DNA from 3 places in the Streptomyces sp. NPDC001100 genome. Region 1 is predicted to be linked to each of the others. Evidence: riboswitches for the same ligand, from Rfam matches in the RefSeq annotation. Region 1 holds a riboswitch; each other region holds the start of a gene.
The links. Region 1 has a riboswitch for cobalamin ahead of ACWDEW_RS19145 (ribonucleoside-diphosphate reductase subunit alpha). Riboswitches for the same ligand answer to the same signal wherever they lie in the genome.
Positions count from the first base shown of each region.

Region 1 (4,250 bases):
TTCGCGCCCTTCGTGGCGCTGCTCTGGGTCGGCTCCTACGCCAAGACGGACCCCGTGTTCATCGGTATCCCGTTCTTCTACTGGTACCAGATGCTGTGGGTGCTGGTGTCGACGGCGCTGACCATGACCGCCTACAAGCTCTGGCAGCGTGACCAGCGCACCCGTCATGGAGGCACCCGGTGAACGGCGTCGCTCTCGGCGTCTTCATCTTCTTCTTCCTGGCCGTCACGGTCCTGGGCTTCCTGGCCGCTCGCTGGCGCCGGGCCGACAACGAGCACAGCCTCGACGAATGGGGCCTGGGCGGACGGTCGTTCGGCACCTGGGTCACCTGGTTCCTGCTCGGCGGCGACCTCTACACCGCGTACACGTTCGTCGCCGTCCCGGCGGCGGTCTACGCGGCGGGCGCGGCCGGCTTCTTCGCGGTGCCGTACACGATCCTGGTCTACCCCCTGATCTTCACCTTCCTGCCCCGCCTCTGGTCGGTGTCGCACAAGCACGGATACGTGACGACGTCCGACTTCGTGCGCGGCCGCTTCGGCTCCAAGAGCCTCTCGCTGGCGGTGGCGGTCACCGGCATCCTCGCGACGATGCCGTACATCGCGCTCCAACTGGTCGGCATCCAGGCCGTGTTGGACGTGATGGGCGTGGGTGGCAGCGCGAACTCCAACTGGTTCGTGAAGGACCTGCCGCTGCTGATCGCCTTCGCCGTGCTGGCCGCGTACACCTACTCGTCCGGCCTTCGCGCCCCCGCGCTGATCGCGTTCGTCAAGGACGGCCTGATCTACCTCGTCATCACCGTGGCGATCATCTACATCCCGATCAAGCTCGGCGGCTTCGACGACATCTTCAGCGCGGCGGGCGCCAAGTTCAAGGCGGCGGGAGCGGGCGGACTCGTACCCGCCCCGGCCGGCCAATGGACGTACGCCACCCTGGCGTTGGGCTCGGCACTGGCGCTGTTCATGTACCCCCACTCGATCACGGCGACCCTCTCCTCCAAGAGCCGCAACGTGATCCGCCGCAACACCACGATCCTGCCGCTGTATTCACTGATGCTGGGCCTGCTCGCGCTGCTCGGGTTCATGGCGATCGCGGCGGGCGTCAAGGTCACCAACGGCCAACTGGCCATCCCGCAGCTCTTCGAGAACATGTTCCCGGACTGGTTCGCGGGCGTGGCCTTCGCGGCGATCGGCATCGGCGCGCTCGTCCCCGCCGCCATCATGTCCATCGCGGCGGCCAACCTCTTCACCCGCAACATCTACAAGGACTTCATCAACCCGGACGCGACCCCGGCCCAGGAGACCAAGGTCTCCAAGCTGGTCTCCCTGCTGGTGAAGGTCGGCGCCCTGGCCTTCGTCCTGACGATGGACAAGACAGTCGCCATCAACTTCCAGCTCCTGGGCGGCATCTGGATCCTCCAGACCTTCCCGTCCCTGGTCGGCGGCCTCTTCACCCGCTGGTTCCACCGCTGGGCGCTGCTGGCGGGCTGGGCGGTGGGCATGATCTACGGCACGCTGGCGGCCTACGGTGTCGCCTCGCCGACGCAGGCCCACTTCGGCGGCTCCGCGAAGGAGATCCCGGGGATCGGCGAGATCGGGTACATCGGTCTGACGGCGTTCGTCCTGAACGTCGTCGTGACGGTGGTGCTGACGTTCGCGCTGAAGGCGCTGAAGGCTCCGGAGGGCGTGGACGAGACGAGCCCCGGCGACTACACGGCGGACGCGGGCGACCCGGGGGTGAAGGAGGAGCTCCCCGTAATCGCCGCCGGCTGAACCCACCCAGGGGCGCGGGGAACTGCGCGCCCCGCCACAACGAACCCGCGGCGGGCCACCGGGAACACCACCCTCGGCGGCCCGCTGTTTCGTACACACTCACCTACATGGACATCCTCATCCGGCGAGTGAAACCCACCGAATACGAGACCCTGGGCGAGATCACCGCCCAGGCCTACCTCCAGGACGGCCTCCTCGACTTCGGCGAAAGCGACTGGTACCTCGGCGAGTTGAGAGACGTGGCCAAGCGGGCAGCCGAGGCCCAGGTCCTGGTCGCCCTGGACGGCGAACAGGTCCTCGGCGGCGTGACCTTCGTCCCGTCCGGGGGACCCATGGCCGATCTCGCGACGGCGGGCGAGGCCGAGATCAGGATGCTCGCCGTCGCCCGCGAGGCCCGTGGCCGGGGTGCCGGCGAGGCCCTCGTCCGCGCCTGCGTCGAGCGCGCCAGGGCCACGGACGGCTGTGTGCGCGTCATCCTGTCGACCCAGCGCACCATGCACGCCGCCCACCGCATCTACGAACGGCTCGGCTTCACCCGCACCCCCGAGCGCGACTGGAACCCGATTCCGGAGCTCGACGACATCACTCTGCTCACCTACGAGTTGACGTTCTGACACGCTCCGAAGTCACCGCGACACAACATCTGGGGGTGCCACGACGACCCGGCACAAGATGTATGCTCATGCTCGCTGTCGACGCAGGGGAATCCGGTGCGAATCCGGAACTGTCCCGCAACGGTGTACTTGCGTGCATACGCACGCATGGTCAGTCCGAGGACCTGCCGACTGCGCGCGCCCGGCCACCCGGTCAGGGCGCATGACGTCCGGGCCTCGTGGAGTGGGCCGGTGGACGCGACGCCCCGTGCGCTCGTGAGCTGCCGCCTGCCCTCCGCAAGGCCCCGTGCCGAGCGAGGGAGAGCCCCACCGTGACCATCGCGCCAGCAGAGCCGGCTTCAGCGACCCAGGCGAACGAGGCGAACGCAGCGTCCGGAACCGACCGTCCCGGAACGGCCGTTCCCGGTGCCGACGGTCCCGGCGCCGCGATCCTGCGGACCCTGACCGAGCTGACCGCCGACCTTCCCGACGCCGACCCCGGCCGGGTCGCCGCCGCCACGCTGCGCGGCCGGTCCGCGCACGCGGACGAGACGGAACTGCGCGAACTGGCCACGGAGGCGGCCGCCGGCCTCATCTCCGAGGACCCCGTCTACTCCCGGCTCGCCGCCCGGCTGCTGACGATCAGCATCGCCGCCGAGGCCGCCTCCCAGGGCGTCACGACGTTCACCGGGTCCGTCGCCGTGGGCCACCGCGAGGGCCTTATCGCCGACCGCACCGCCGAGTTCGTGACCGTGCACGCGGCCCGCCTCGACGCGCTGGTCGACACCGAGGCCGACGACCGCTTCGGCTACTTCGGGCTGCGCACCCTCCACAGCCGCTACCTCCTCCGCCACCCGATCACCCGCAAGGTCATCGAGACCCCCCAGCACTTCATGCTGCGTGTGGCCTCCGGCCTGGCCGAGGACGACTCGACCCGTGCGCTCGACGAAGTCGCCGCGCTGTACCGCCTGATGAGCCGCCTCGACTACCTCCCCTCCTCCCCCACGCTCTTCAACTCCGGCACCCGGCACCCCCAGATGTCGTCCTGCTACCTCCTCGACTCCCCGCTGGACGAGCTGGACTCCATCTACGACCGCTACCACCAGGTCGCCCGCCTCTCGAAGCACGCCGGTGGCATCGGTCTGTCGTACTCCCGTATCCGCAGCCGCGGTTCGCTGATCCGGGGCACGAACGGGCACTCCAACGGCATCGTCCCGTTCCTGAAGACGCTGGACGCCTCGGTGGCCGCGGTGAACCAGGGCGGCCGGCGCAAGGGGGCCGCCGCGGTCTACCTGGAGACCTGGCACTCCGACATCGAGGAGTTCCTGGAGCTGCGGGACAACACCGGTGAGGACGCCCGGCGTACGCACAACCTGAACCTGGCGCACTGGATCCCGGACGAGTTCATGCGCCGGGTGAACGAGGACGGCGTCTGGTCGCTGTTCTCCCCGGCCGACGTGCCCGAACTGGTCGACCTGTGGGGCGACGAGTTCGACGCGGCCTACCGCAAGGCCGAGGCGCAGGGGCTGGCCAAGAAGACCATCCCGGCCCGTGACCTCTACGGCCGCATGATGCGCACCCTCGCGCAGACCGGCAACGGCTGGATGACCTTCAAGGACGCGGCCAACCGCACCGCCAACCAGACGGCCGAGCCGGGCCACACCGTCCACTCCTCGAACCTCTGCACGGAGATCCTGGAGGTCACGGACGACGGCGAGACGGCGGTATGCAACCTCGGTTCGGTGAACCTGGGCGCGTTCGTCGACCAAGCGAACGGCGACATCGACTGGGAGCGGCTGGACGAGACGGTCCGCACCGCCGTCACCTTCCTGGACCGCGTGGTCGACATCAACTTCTACCCGACCGAGCAGGCGGGCCGCTCCAACGC
Region 1 is NZ_JBSFKO010000012.1:43,698-47,947, forward strand. Features, by position in the region: gene ACWDEW_RS19130 (DUF3311 domain-containing protein) at 1-183, shown strand, start outside; gene mctP (monocarboxylate uptake permease MctP) at 180-1,769, shown strand; gene ACWDEW_RS19140 (GNAT family N-acetyltransferase) at 1,877-2,383, shown strand; cobalamin riboswitch at 2,446-2,569, shown strand; gene ACWDEW_RS19145 (ribonucleoside-diphosphate reductase subunit alpha) at 2,695-4,250, shown strand, end outside.

Region 2 (4,250 bases), on a different contig from region 1:
GGCCAGCCGTGCTGCCGCCGCCCGCAGGACACGGAAGACGGCGCGTTCGCCGTACGCGAGCCACAGCCCGCACAGGACGGCGGCGAGGAGGTGGGCGGCGAGCATGCCGAACGAGGCAGCGCCCGTCATGGTCTGCGCGGGCCCCATGTCGGACGAGCCGCGCGCCATGTGTGCCATGCCGCTCATGTCCATGGCGTCCATGGACATGGACGCCATGGAGTCCGAGGAACCCGTGGTCGCACGGCCCATGTCGATCGACGCGCCACCACTCCCGGGCATCAGGTTCTGGCCCAGGGAGAACGTCTCGTGAAGCACCGTCTGGGCGGCGACCACGACCGTGACGATCAGCCCGCGCCCGCGCTCACGGCCGGCCAGGAACCAGCCTGCCGCGCCGGTCGCGGCGGCGCCGACGCCCATGGTCCACCAGGGGACGGCAGCGCCGGACATCATCAAGTGGCCGAGGGCGGCCAGCAGCACGCAGACGGCGGCGAACACACCCGCCCGCAGCGTGCGGCACCACCCTCCGACAGTCATGGCACGCCCATCTTTGCACTCGACGTCTGATCGTCATCAGGGGTACGGGTACACACCGGGGCTTCGACTCACCACCAGCGCAGTGACTCATGTCACATGGCAACACCGGGAACTCGACGGCGGTTCGGGACGACCACTGGAGCGAGACGGTGCCAGGACGCACGACCACGGAGAGCACCGTGACCCGCCCACTGCGCCGGAACTCGAAGGGGACGAGGTCGCCCGAGCGCCATGTGCTGGAGACCGCGGAGACCGGCAGGTCGGCGACATGGCAAGGCTGTCGCCCGCCGCGATGTCGACCGAGTCGATCGCGGTGTCGTAAGGCGCGTTCCCTTGGGTCATACGGTGCTGGGAGAGAGCGACGCCACCGGAGGCGCGGGGTGAGGTGACCCGTGCAAGCGGTCGGCGGAGCCGCCCTCGTTGGCGTCACGGAAGAACGCCGATGTCTCCTCGGCTCCGGTCGACGGCAGCAGGAGGGTGCCCGGCCTCCCTGGTCGCATCGAACCGTTCTGCCGCGCACGGCAGTTGAAGCCCTACCGCTCCAGTAGTCGGCGGGGCGGAGGGCCGAGTTCCGATGCCCGTCCATGACGTAGATCACAGACGCAGGTGACCGGGGAAAGCCTCCACAACGGACCGAGCGCGGTGATCGACTCGATCACCGCGCTCGTCGTGGGGAGTTGGTCAGGCCGCCGGGACGGGGTCCGGCTCCTTCGACGGGGTGGTGGAGTCCGGTCGCGCGGGCTGGAGGAGACGCTCGGCGAGCGGGGCGAAGATCAGGCCGAGGGCCGTCCAGAGGATGAGTTGCGCGGCGACGGAGTAGAAGCGGAAGGTGAACAGCACGTCGGCCGGGAAGCCCGGGTACACGATGGTGCCCTTCGAGTCCTTCAGCGGCAACGGCGTCTCGGTGGCCTGGTCACCGAAGTTGGCCTTGTTGTACGAGAGATGGCCGAACTGCGGCAGGAGCAGCATGACGATCCCGATCGCGACGACGAAGGCGGCACCGGCAAGAAGCGTGGCGTTCCAGTTGCCGAAGCGGGCCTGGAGCCGCTTGCCGAGATAGACGGCTCCCGCGAGGAAGGCGACGGAGCACACGATCATGATCAGGTACAGGGCGCTGCGCTGCTGGATCGTCTCTTCGTGGCCGATCGCGGGCGGGTTGGCCGGGTACTTCAGGAACGGCACCAGGTACATGCCGAGGAACCCGCCGCCGGCGACGAGAAGCGCCAGGTTACGCGGCCTCAGACCGCCGGTACGGCCCAGGCAGACGGCGTAGGCGACGGCGAACAGGGCGCCCATCGCCATGCCGAAGAGGATCATGCCGGCGCCTATGCCGACGTTGGCCTGGATGGTGCGGCTGAACAGCTCATGTTCGTGGCCCTCGACGGGGAGGCCGGCCGCCTTGTCCAGGGCGTTCTGGGCGGCGTCACGGCCGCTCTCGTAGTCGATGGCCTTGGCGATCTGCGGTTCGGCGAAGATCCGCGCGAACACGAACGCGAGCAGGCCCGCTACTGCGCCGGCGAGGACGCCGCGCAGTATGAGCTTCTTTTCCATGTCGAGTTGTCCGTACGTCCAGGTGCCGGTGGAGGGTCAGTGGCAGGGGAAGCCGAGGAAGTGGCGGGCGTCGTGGACGAACTCGTGGACGTGCGTGTCGTTTCCGAACACCGACACGGCGCCCTGGTCGACACCGATGAAGTAGTAGACGGCCAGCGCGATCAGCGCGGTGCCGACCAGCCAGACGATGGACTTCGAGATCGGCAGGACGACCGGCGTGGACACCGGACGGGATGTGGAAATGCTGCTCAAGGTGAGCCCTCCTTCGGGATCGTGCGTCCCTTGCGTGTACGGGCGAGTGACGGTTCAGTGTCTGACTCGCCCACCACCTCCGGTGGCGGGCTCACAGTGGCGCGACCGTGCTGGAATTCCACCAGCTTCCTTATGCCATCACTACAGGGGGAGCGTACGGCGCGGCTCTCCGGACCGTCAATCAGGCCTGTGCCTGGGCGAGCGGCCCGCGCACGTCACACGGGTGGCTCAATCGCGTGGCGGCGCGGGTGGCAGGCGCTTACTACTGGACAGGATCAGCTGGTTCATCGCGCTTCGGGGGGCGATAGCAGCATCACCCTCTTCATGGAGCCGAGCATGACCACCCGCTCTTTCCCGCCCAGCCCGGACCGACCCGAGATATCTCATGACAGTGCGGCCCACCCACTCGCGCTGCACAGCCTGGTGCATGCCGCCGTCACCGACCGGCCGTTGGAAGAGGTCCTCCAGCTGATCACGTTGCTGGAACAGTCACCGAAGTACGCGCAGGCCACCGTCGACGCCCTGCGGGCGATCGGGGTGGACCGGTCCGTGGAGGACGTGACACGCCTGGTGACCCTGCTGACACAGCCGCCACGCCATCCCGACTCCGCCGACGAGACGATCCGCGCGGCGGCCGAGTCCCGGCCCGTGGAGGAGGTCACCCGGCTGATGGCCCTGCTGCACCGGGCTCCGCTGGAGCCGCACTGCGGGGAGGAGGCGGTACGGGCCGCGGCCGGCCGGCCCGTCGAGGAACTCGCCCAGTTGATCGGCCGCCTGGCCGAGGAACAGGACACACCCGTCCGGGCCCCGGGTCCGGCGGCCGATCGGTCCACCGCTGAGGCCGCTGTCGGGTCGGAGGCGACCGGACCACTCCCGGCAGACACGCACGAGCCGGAGCGGCCGGCCGACCGTCCGGCACGCCGACGCCGTCCACAGCCTCCGCGTACGATGCCACGGCGCGCCGAACTCCCGGTCTGGCCGCGGCTGTTCGCGGCGGCGGCGCTCGTCCTGTGCGGGCTGTCCTACTTCCCGCTGCACCGGGACGGGGCCTCCGGCGCCGCCTTCGGTTTCGCGCTGGGGGTCTCGATCCTGTGCGTCCTGCTGGCACCGGCGCTGGTTCTCCACGGCGGCCTGCCCGTACTCGCCCTGTCCATGGTGGTGCCGGCCGCGTTGGCGGCGATCCAGCTGTTCGACGGACGGTTCCACTCCACGCGGCTGTCCCAGGCGCTGCGGATCACTGCTGCGCCGCCCTGGCTGGCGGGGTTGACGGCCGCGCTCGCTGCGCTGGCGGCACTCACGGCCCTGCTCGCGCTTCTCACCGCACGGAGGTTCAGCAGGCAGCTCGCCCTTCCCGAACGCCCCGACGACCGCGCCATGGCGGAGGCGAACCGGAGGTCCGAGTAGGGTCGCCGGCCGTCGTCCGACAGCCTCCGCCCATCCGGAGCGAGGGCTCAACGGGTGGTGGCGTCGGGGCTGTTGACGGCGCCGCCGCTCGCGGACGGCACGGTCGAGGCCGAGGTCTCGGGGCTGGAAGAGGCGCTCTGACCGGCGCCGGCGCCGGTACCGGAGCTCGTGTCCGGCTCCGCGCTTGTGGACGGCGAGGCCGAGCCGCCCGTCCGTGACCCCGCACCGCTGGACCCGAGCGGTGTGGGCGTCGGACTGTGTGCGGGTGCGGACGTCCCGGCCGAACCGCCGCCCATCGACGTGCCCTTGCCCGATTCGCCCCGCACCGCGGCGGCTATCGGCTTGCCCATGATCAGCTCACCCGCGGTGACCGCGACCATCGCCAGGGCGAACACCAGGCCGGTCGCCAGCAGGTACTTCTTCCAGCCGACGGACTTCCAGAAGGAGCCGGTTCGATAGGTGGTCACCGACTCGTCCTCGGAGGGGCTGGTGGTCGGCGTCCGGTCACC
Region 2 is NZ_JBSFKO010000028.1:69,431-73,680, reverse strand. Features, by position in the region: gene ACWDEW_RS33190 (hypothetical protein) at 1-534, opposite strand, end outside; gene ACWDEW_RS33185 (CbtA family protein) at 1,216-2,085, opposite strand; gene ACWDEW_RS33180 (CbtB domain-containing protein) at 2,122-2,337, opposite strand; cobalamin riboswitch at 2,372-2,531, opposite strand; gene ACWDEW_RS33175 (hypothetical protein) at 2,674-3,741, shown strand; gene ACWDEW_RS33170 (hypothetical protein) at 3,789-4,250, opposite strand, start outside.
Region 2: linked by a shared signal. The riboswitch ahead of ACWDEW_RS33180 (CbtB domain-containing protein) and the one ahead of ACWDEW_RS19145 (ribonucleoside-diphosphate reductase subunit alpha) in region 1 are both predicted to bind cobalamin.

Region 3 (4,250 bases), on a different contig from region 1:
ACACTGCCGCCGGCGCTCGACATCGAATACAACCCGTACGACAGGAAGCGCGGCTGCTACGGCCTGAGCAAGGCGAAGACAGTGAGCTGGATCAAAGCCTTCAGTGCCGAGGTGAAGCGGGAGACCGGCCGCCGCCCGGTGATCTACACGACCGCCCACTGGTGGAACACCTGCACGGGCGGCAGCACCGCGCTGACCTCGACACACGCGCTGTGGATCGCCCGCCACGAGTCGGCGGACGCGGGCGCGCTGCCCGCCGGCTGGTCGTACTGGACCTTCTGGCAGTACGACAACAGCGGCGGCCTGCCGGGTGATCAGAATCTCTTCAACGAGTCCTTGAGCCAACTGAAGAAGTTCGCCCGGGGTTACTAGGCCGTACAGACACTCCAGAGACCCCCTCAGTTCATCTTCCGTTCACCCAGGTTTCCTACGGTCAACGCACCAATGACTTCGAACGATTGCCTGGGTAAATGGAAAGCTTCTCGCTGATTCTCGCGATTGTGGTAGTCACCGCACTCGCGTTCGATTTCACGAACGGTTTCCACGACACCGCCAACGCGATGGCCACCACCATCTCGACCGGTGCACTCAAGCCCAAGGTCGCGGTGGCCATGTCGGCCACTCTCAACCTGGTGGGCGCTTTTCTCTCCGTGGAGGTCGCCAACACGATCTCCAAGGGGCTTGTCGACGAGAGCGGCATCCGTCCCGAGGTCATCTTCGCCGCCCTGGTCGGCGCGATCCTCTGGAACCTGGTGACCTGGCTCGTCGGCCTGCCGTCCAGTTCCTCGCACGCCCTGATGGGCGGTCTGATCGGCGCCACCATCGCCTCGGCCGGCACCGGCGCGGTCCACGGCGACGTCCTGGTCACCAAGGTGCTGCTGCCCGCGGTCGCGGCCCCGATCGTCGCGGGTGTCGCGGCGATGCTGGCCACCCGGTTCTCGTACACGCTGAGCCGGAACTCGGACGGCAAGGCCGCCGACAAGGGCTTCCGCGTCGGGCAGATCGCCTCCGCCGGGCTGGTCTCGCTGGCCCACGGCACGAACGACGCGCAGAAGACGATGGGCATCATCACCCTCGCGCTGATCGCCGGCGGTTCCATCGCCCCCGACTCGGACCCGCCCACCTGGGTCATCCTCTCCGCGGGCCTCGCCATCGCGATGGGCACCTACATCGGCGGCTGGCGCATCATCCGCACCATGGGCAAGGGCCTGACCGACCTCCGGCCGCAGCAGGGCTTCGCCGCCCAGACCAGCGCCGCCGCGGTCATCCTGGCCTCCTCGCACATCGGCTTCTCGCTCTCCACCACGCACGCCGTCTCCGGCTCCGTGATGGGTGCGGGCCTGGGCCGCAAGGGCGGGGTCGTCCGCTGGTCGACCGCCACCCGGATGTTCGTCGCCTGGGGTCTGACGCTGCCGGCCGCCGCGCTGGTCGGCGCGCTCGCCGAGTCGGTGACCGACCTCGGCGACTGGGGCACCGCGCTGGTGGCCGTCTTCCTGATCGCCTCCAGCACCGCGATCTGGCTGTTCTCCCGCCGCCAGGTGGTCGACGCCTCGAACGTCAACGAGTTCGAGGAGCCGGCCGGTGTGGTCACCGCGGCGATCGCCGCCGTCACCCCGCCCCCGTCGGTCGCCCTCTCCGAGGGCCTCACGGCGACGATCCCCTCGCCGCCCGTGACCCCGGCCCCCGTCGTGAAGTCGGACCCGGCGACCCCGCCGGCCGCCGCCGTCTGAGCCCGCGCCCCCGGTTAGAAGGAACGAATCAGCATGGACATCGACTGGGCAGCCCTCGGCTCCGTCTTCGGCGTCAGCCTCGTGGTCACCGTGGCCCTGGTGGCCGTTTTCACCCTCGGCATCACCGCCCTCTCGCGCCGCGAACGGGCCACCGCCCAGGGCGACTCCGCGGCCCTCGCCCTGACCGGCGCGTACGCCTGCTTCGCGGCCTGCGCGGCGGCGGTGGCTTACGGGATCTACATCATCGTGGCCTGACCGGCCGCCAGTTGGACCCACCGTGGGGTGCGGGACGGATCACCGTCCCGCACCCCACGTCTGTGTGCCCCTTCCGACGACCCGCGTGTGGGCATCAGCACACTCCTCCCCCGCAGGTCAACAGCAAGTTGACGCCCCTTCCAACCCCGTGGTGGACTGCCGGAGCCATGTACGGCGGCAGGAGAGGAAGCCGGTGCGAATCCGGCGCGGTCCCGCCACTGTCACCGGGGTAGACAACCCCGGGAGCCAGGAACTCTCACCGCCGGTCTCGTCGAACCAGGGCGTGGACACCCTGAGTGAGGACATATCGCCATGCTCGGCTGCCGTTCGAGGTCCCGTACCAGCGCAGTGTCCGACTCAGCGACCGGCTGAGCCGATGCGTGCCGATCGCGTCTTCGCGTACGGCGCCGCCGCCGGCCTTCTCGGCGACCACCTGCTCGGCGATCCCCGCCGCGGGCATCCGGTCGCCGCGTTCGGCCGCACCGCAGGTGCCGTGGAACAGCTGCTGTGGCGCGACCACCGAGGCTGGGGCGCCCTGCACACCGCCGTGTGCGTGGGCGGCACCGTCTCCCTGGCCGCCGTGGCGACTTCGGTCCTACGACCGTCCCGTACGGCCTCTGCCGCTCTCACCGCCGCCGCCACCTGGGCGGTCGTCGGCGGGACCTCCCTCGCGCGCGAGGCCGGGGTCGTCGCGCGGGCGCTGGAGGCCGGTGACATCGAGGCCGCGCGGGCACGGCTCCCGCACCTCTGCGGCCGGGACCCGCAGGCTCTCGACGCGGACGGTATCGCCCGGGCCGTCGTCGAGTCCGTCGCCGAGAACACCTCCGACGCGGTGGTGGGCGCCCTGGTGTGGGGCGGCATCGCGGGTGTCCCGGGCCTGCTCGGCTTCCGCGCGGTGAACACCCTGGACGCCATGGTCGGCCACAAGTCGGCCAAGTACCGCCGCTACGGCTGGGCTTCGGCCCGCCTCGACGACGTCGCCGGCTGGCCGGGCGCCCGCCTCACCGCCGCCCTCGCGACCGTAGCGGGCGGCGACCCGCGCGGAGCGGTGCGCGCCTGGCGCACCGACGCCCGCAAGCACCCGAGCCCCAACGCCGGTCCCGTGGAGGCCTCTTTCGCAGGCGCCCTCGGCGTGCGACTGGGCGGGACGCTCTCCTACGGCGGCCGGGTCGAGCACCGGCCCGTGCTGAACGGCGCCGGACGCGCCGTCGCCGTACCGGACATCGACCGTGCCGTACGGCTGTCCCGGCGCGTCGGCTGGCTCGCGCTCGGGGTCAGTGTCGCCGGGCGGCTCCTTGTGAAGGGACGGACGTCATGAGCGGCGGCGGGCTGTTGGTCGCGGGCACCACCTCGGACGCCGGCAAGAGTGTCGTCACCGCGGGGATCTGCCGGTGGCTCGTGCGGCAGGGCGTGAAGGTCGCGCCGTTCAAGGCGCAGAACATGTCCCTCAATTCGTTCGTGACGCGCGAGGGCGCCGAGATCGGCCGGGCACAGGCCATGCAGGCGCAGGCCTGCCGGATCGAGCCGACCGCGTTGATGAATCCTGTGCTGCTGAAACCAGGCGGCGACCGGACCAGCCAGGTCGTCCTCATGGGCAGGCCCGTGGGCGAGATGAGCGCGCGCGGCTATCACGGAGGACGGCAGGAGCAGTTGCTCGGCACCGTGCTGGACTGTCTCGCCGAGTTGCGGGGCACGTATGACGCGGTGATCTGCGAGGGCGCCGGGAGTCCGGCCGAGATCAATCTGCGGCGGACCGACATCGTGAACATGGGCATCGCGCGCAACGCACAGCTGCCCGTGCTCGTGGTCGGCGACATCGACCGCGGGGGCGTCTTCGCCTCCTTCTTCGGGACGGTGGCGCTGCTCAGCCCGGAGGACCAGGCCTTGGTCGCCGGGTTCCTCGTCAACAAGTTCCGGGGCGATGTGTCGCTCCTGGAGCCGGGGTTGGAGATGCTGCACGGCCTGACCGGGCGGCGGACGTACGGCGTGCTGCCGTTCCAGCACGGGCTCGGCATCGACGAGGAGGACGGGCTGCGCATCTCGCTGCGCGGGACCGTCCGCGAGTCGAACACCGCGCCGCCGGTCGGCGAGGACGTGCTGCGGGTCGCCGTCTGCGCGATCCCCCTCATGTCCAACTTCACGGACGTGGACGCGCTGGCCGCCGAACCGGGCGTCGTGGTGCGGTTCGTGGACCGGCCGGAGGAGCTGGCCGACGCCGATCTCGTCGTCATCCCCGGGACCCGGGGGACGGTGCAGGCACTGGAG
Region 3 is NZ_JBSFKO010000048.1:7,612-11,861, reverse strand. Features, by position in the region: gene ACWDEW_RS42865 (lysozyme) at 1-372, shown strand, start outside; gene ACWDEW_RS42860 (anion permease) at 471-1,730, shown strand; gene ACWDEW_RS42855 (hypothetical protein) at 1,764-1,985, shown strand; cobalamin riboswitch at 2,121-2,260, shown strand; gene ACWDEW_RS42850 (cobalamin biosynthesis protein) at 2,362-3,303, shown strand; gene ACWDEW_RS42845 (cobyric acid synthase) at 3,300-4,250, shown strand, end outside.
Region 3: linked by a shared signal. The riboswitch ahead of ACWDEW_RS42850 (cobalamin biosynthesis protein) and the one ahead of ACWDEW_RS19145 (ribonucleoside-diphosphate reductase subunit alpha) in region 1 are both predicted to bind cobalamin.